DNA from 2 places in the Streptomyces sp. NPDC056948 genome. Region 2 is predicted to be linked to the other one. Evidence: riboswitches for the same ligand, from Rfam matches in the RefSeq annotation. Region 2 holds a riboswitch; the other holds the start of a gene.
The links. Region 2 has a riboswitch for glycine ahead of gcvP (aminomethyl-transferring glycine dehydrogenase). Riboswitches for the same ligand answer to the same signal wherever they lie in the genome.
Positions count from the first base shown of each region.

Region 1: another riboswitch for glycine. It lies ahead of gcvT (glycine cleavage system aminomethyltransferase GcvT); the one in region 2 lies ahead of gcvP (aminomethyl-transferring glycine dehydrogenase).

Region 1 is NZ_JBHUQX010000239.1:5,269-7,715, reverse strand. Features, by position in the region: gene gcvH (glycine cleavage system protein GcvH) at 1-89, opposite strand, end outside; gene gcvT (glycine cleavage system aminomethyltransferase GcvT) at 190-1,311, opposite strand; glycine riboswitch at 1,350-1,477, opposite strand; glycine riboswitch at 1,479-1,579, opposite strand; gene ACFTZL_RS27420 (AAA family ATPase) at 1,762-2,430, shown strand.
Region 2 is NZ_JBHUQX010000045.1:15,314-17,760, forward strand. Features, by position in the region: partial or broken gene ACFTZL_RS08540 (DNA polymerase IV) at 1-895, shown strand, start outside; gene ACFTZL_RS08545 (PRC-barrel domain-containing protein) at 814-1,188, opposite strand; glycine riboswitch at 1,302-1,397, shown strand; gene gcvP (aminomethyl-transferring glycine dehydrogenase) at 1,574-2,447, shown strand, end outside.

The sequences.
Region 1 (2,447 bases), on a different contig from region 2:
TCCGTGATGCCGATCGTCGAGACACCGTCCTCGGCGCCCGACAGCCACTCGTGCTCCTTGCTGTAACGCAGCTCTTTGGGGTTGCTCATGGCCTGGATTCTCCTGTACGCGCGGGAGTGCTGATGAAGGGGACCGCTGGTGAGCGGGGGTGAGAGGCCCGGGACCGCTGTGACGGCCCGCGGCCAGTGTCTACTTCTGGCGCTTGTAGAACGGCAGCGCCACGACCTCGTACGGCTCGTGACTGCCCCGGATGTCCACGGCCACACCGGGCGTGCCGGGAGCCGCGTGCGCGGGGTCGACGTACGCCATCGCGATCGGCTTGCCGAGCGTGGGGGAGGGGGCGCCGGAGGTGACCTCGCCGATCACCTCGCCGCCGGTGACGACCGGGTATCCGGCGCGCGGGACCCTACGGCCCTCGGCGACGAGGCCGACCAGGACGCGGGGCGGGTTCTGCTCGGCGCGTGCGGCGGCCTCCGCCAGGGCCTCGCGGCCCACGAAGTCGCCGTCCTTCTCGAACTTCACCACCCGGCCGAGCCCGGCGTCGAAGGGCGTCAGGGAGGTGCTCAGCTCGTGCCCGTACAGCGGCATGCCCGCCTCGAGGCGCAGGGTGTCGCGGCAGGACAGCCCGCACGGGACCAGACCGGCGCCCTCGCCCGCCTTGGTCAGGGCCTGCCACAGCTCGACGGCGTGCTCCGGCTTCACGAACAGCTCGAAGCCGTCCTCGCCGGTGTACCCGGTGCGGGCGATGAGGGCCGGGACGCCCGCGACCGTGCCGGGCAGACCGGCGTAGTACTTCAGGCCGTCGAGGTCGGCGTCGGTCAGGGACTTCAGGATCCCCGGGGACTCCGGGCCCTGTACGGCGAGCAGCGCGTAGGCGTCCCGGTCGTCGCGCACCTCGGCGTCGAAGCCGGCGGAACGTTCCACCAGTGCGTCCAGGACCACCTGGGCGTTGGAGGCGTTCGCGACGACCATGTATTCGGCCTCGGCCAGCCGGTACACGATCAGGTCGTCGAGGATGCCGCCGTCGGCCTGGCAGATCATGGTGTAGCGGGCGCGGCCGGGCTTGACCCCGCCGATGTTGCCGACCAGCGCGTGGTCGAGGAGCGCGGCGGCCCCCGGTCCCGTGACGGTGATCTCGCCCATGTGGGAGAGGTCGAACAGCCCAGCCTTCGTGCGCACGGCGTTGTGCTCGTCACGCTCGGAGCCGTAGCGCAGGGGCATGTCCCAGCCGGCGAAGTCGGTCATCGTCGCGCCGAGCGAACGATGCAGGGCATCGAGCGCGGTGTGGCGGAGTTCTCCTGTACTGCTCATCGGTCGGTCGTCTCCAAGGGCATGACGGGCGAGGTCGTTCCTCCCCATCTGTCATCGGAACCTGAGAGGTTCGCCATGACCGCGCAGGTCAATGGCTTGCACCTTGGGTGGAGCCACGCCGCTTCCCCGGACTCCGGAGAAGGGTGCGGCCCGCTTTTCAGATGTGCCTCGCCCGCGCGGTAACGGGGCCTGAGAGATTCAAGGGAGGGACTTGCTCCTTCGGCGCCCCAGCGTCGGACGGTGCTGGGGACTCTCCCGCGCGGATTCAAACGGCCGGTATGCAGTTGGCGCGCACATCATTGCACGCATTGTCGCGGGGTGGCAGGGGGACCACCCTGTAGCAGGCCTGTTGCAGGAAGAGGACTAAAACCAGAGACATCGGGCATTACCTTCTCTTTACACTCGGCGGGCATGGGACTCCGTACCTGGCCCCAGGGGAGGACGATCACGGTGAACAGGACCACCGCGTACGCCACGACATCGGGCATCGCGCTGCCCGAGCAGCCGGCCGCACCGGTGCGCGCGGCCTGCGGCCCGCAGCCGGTGCCGGTCGTCCGCGATCTGCGCGAGCGCGCCGGCCGCGGCCCGCACGCGCTGCTGTTCGGCCCCCGCGACATCGTCGTGGTCACGGGCCTGCCCGGCAGCGGCAAGTCCACGCTGATGCGGCGCACCGTGCCGGGCCGGCGCATCGACTCCCAGGACACCCGCGACCACTGGGACCGCCGGATGCCGCGCGCCCTGCCGTACGCGATCTACCGCCCGCTCGTCCGTCTCGCCCACTACGCCGGGCTGCGCCGCGCCCTGCGCGACGGCGAGGCCGTCGTCGTGCACGACTGCGGCACACAGGCCTGGGTCCGCCGCTGGCTCGCCCGCGAGGCCCGCCGCCGCGGCGGCACGCTCCACCTGCTGATGCTCGACGTCACCCCCGAGCAGGCCCTGGCCGGCCAGCGCGACCGCGGCCGCGGCGTCTCGCGGTACGCGTTCCTGCGTCACCGCGCGGCCACCACCCGCCTGCTGCGCGAGGTGGAACAGGGCGAACTGCCCACCGGCTGCGGCTCGGCGATCCTCGCCGACCGCGACGCGGCGAACACCCTGCGCCGCATCGGCTTCGTGGGCTGACCGCCCAGACCGGTGGG
Region 2 (2,447 bases):
GGTCGAGGAGATAGCCGAGGCGGGTGAGGACGAGCTGGTCCGGCTGCTGGGGAAGGCCCACGGGCACGGGCTCTACGCCATGGCGCTGGCGCGGGACGACCGGCCCGTGGTGGCGGAGCGGGAAGCGAAGTCGGTGTCGGTCGAGGACACCTACGACGTGGACATCCACGACCGGCTGCGGGTCGGGTTGGAGGTGCAGCGGCTCGCCGACCGCTGCGTCGGGCGGCTGCGCGGGGCCGGGCTGTCCGGGCGGACCATCGTGCTGAAGGTGCGGCGGTACGACTTCTCGACACGCACCCGGTCCGAGACGCTGCGGGGGCCGACGGACGATCCCGGGGTGATCCGTGAAGCGGCGGCCAGACTGCTGGAGTCGGTCGACACGACGGGCGGCGTGCGGCTGCTCGGAGTGGGTGTCAGCGGGCTCGCCGACTACACGCAGGAGGATCTGTTCGCGCAGGCGGCCGGGGAGCGGGCGGTCGCGGAGGGCCCGGTCGAGGAGCACGCCGCGGCGCCGGTCGAGGAGCAGCCCGCGCCGGCCGAGCGGCGGTGGCCCGCCGGGCACGATGTGCGGCACGCCGGGTTCGGGCACGGGTGGGTGCAGGGCAGCGGCCTGGGGCGGGTCACCGTTCGGTTCGAGACGCCTGACTCGGAGCCCGGGCGTGTGCGGACCTTCCGGGTCGACGATCCGGAGCTGGAGCCGGCGGATCCGTTGCCGCTGGTGTTACGAGAGCCCGAGGAGGGTCATGGGCCGGATGGTGACTCCGGGGGTGTGGGGCTGCGCTCCGCCGCCCCTTAGGGGGCTCGCCGGGGGCTTCAGGCCGTCTCGTCCGTGCCTGCCATTTTGCCGAACTCGTGGTCCTGGAGCGGGGGAGGGGCGGCGACGTCGAGGCCGTAGTGGTGGTAGAGCTGCAGTTCCTGCTCCGGGGAGAGGTGGCGGCCCACGCCGAAGTCGGGGGCGTCCTTGATCAGGGCGCGGTCGAAGGGCACGTGGAGGGCGCCGTCGATCAGTTCGCTGGGCTCGAGGGGGACGAAAGCGTCCCTGCTGAACAGACCGGTCCGTATGGCCGCCCACTCCGGGACGCCGGTTGCGTCGTCGAGGTAGACCTCGTCGATCGTGCCGATCCTGGTTCCGTTGCGGTCGAACGCCTTGCGGCCGATCAGGTTGCGCGGATCGATATCGGTTCGCACGGGCCCTCCACATGGTCGCAACTCATCCGTAACCCCTACAAAACGGCACAATCGAGGAGGCGGCCACTCGAAGGTTCGTGCGTCGACCGCGCTGGTAGGCTGACTACGGCTGCTGACCCCGTGCGGGAGAGTCCTCCAGACATCATCGGAGGCGCCGAAGGAGCAAATCCTCCCCGGAATCTCTCAGGCCCACGTACCGCACGGACGAGGTCACTCTGGAAAGCAGGGCGGATGTCACGGCTTCCGCTCTCACCGACGGTGAAAGCCGGAGGCCTTCGGGCGATCCGGTGAAGCTCTCAGGTTGACATGACAGAGGGGGAGGCCGTCCGGGTACCCGTGTCGTGGTGCCCCTCGAAGGTCGTGTCAGACCAGGAGGCCTCCGCATATGACCGCCCATCGCATTCCGCTCTCCGAGCTCGAAGAGGCAGTTCCCTTCGAGCAGCGCCACATCGGCCCCGACCACGAGGCGTGCGCCAAGATGCTCGCGCACGTCGGCTACGGCTCGCTGGACGAGCTCACGGCCGCCGCCGTGCCTGCCGTGATCAAGAGTGCCGAGGCACTGGATCTGCCGGGCGCCCGCAGCGAGGCCGAGGTGATCGCCGAGCTGCGCTCCCTCGCCGACCGCAACCAGGTCCTCGGCTCCATGATCGGGCTCGGCTACTACGGCACGTTCACGCCGCCGGTCATCATGCGCAACGTCATGGAGAACCCGTCCTGGTACACGGCCTACACGCCGTACCAGCCGGAGATCTCGCAGGGCCGGCTCGAGGCGCTGCTCAACTTCCAGACCATGGTCGCCGACCTGACCGGACTGCCGACCTCCGGCGCCTCCCTGCTCGACGAGGGCACCGCGGCGGCCGAGGCCATGGCGCTGTCGCGGCGGCTGGGCAAGAACAAGAAGGGCCTGTTCCTGGTCGACGCGGACGCGCTGCCGCAGACCATCGCCGTGATCGAGACCCGGGCCGAGCCGACCGGTGTCGAGGTCGTCGTCGCCGATCTCAGTGACGGCATCCCCGCCGAGGTCGCCGAGCGCGAGATCAACGGCGTGCTGATCCAGTACCCGGGCGCCTCCGGAGCCGTACGGGACATCAAGCCGGTCATCGACCAGGCGCACGAGCTCGGGGCGCTCGTCACCGTCGCCGCCGATCTGCTCGCGCTGACCCTGCTGACGTCGCCCGGTGAGCTCGGCGCGGACATCGCGGTCGGGACGACGCAGCGGTTCGGCGTGCCGATGGGCTTCGGCGGACCGCACGCCGGTT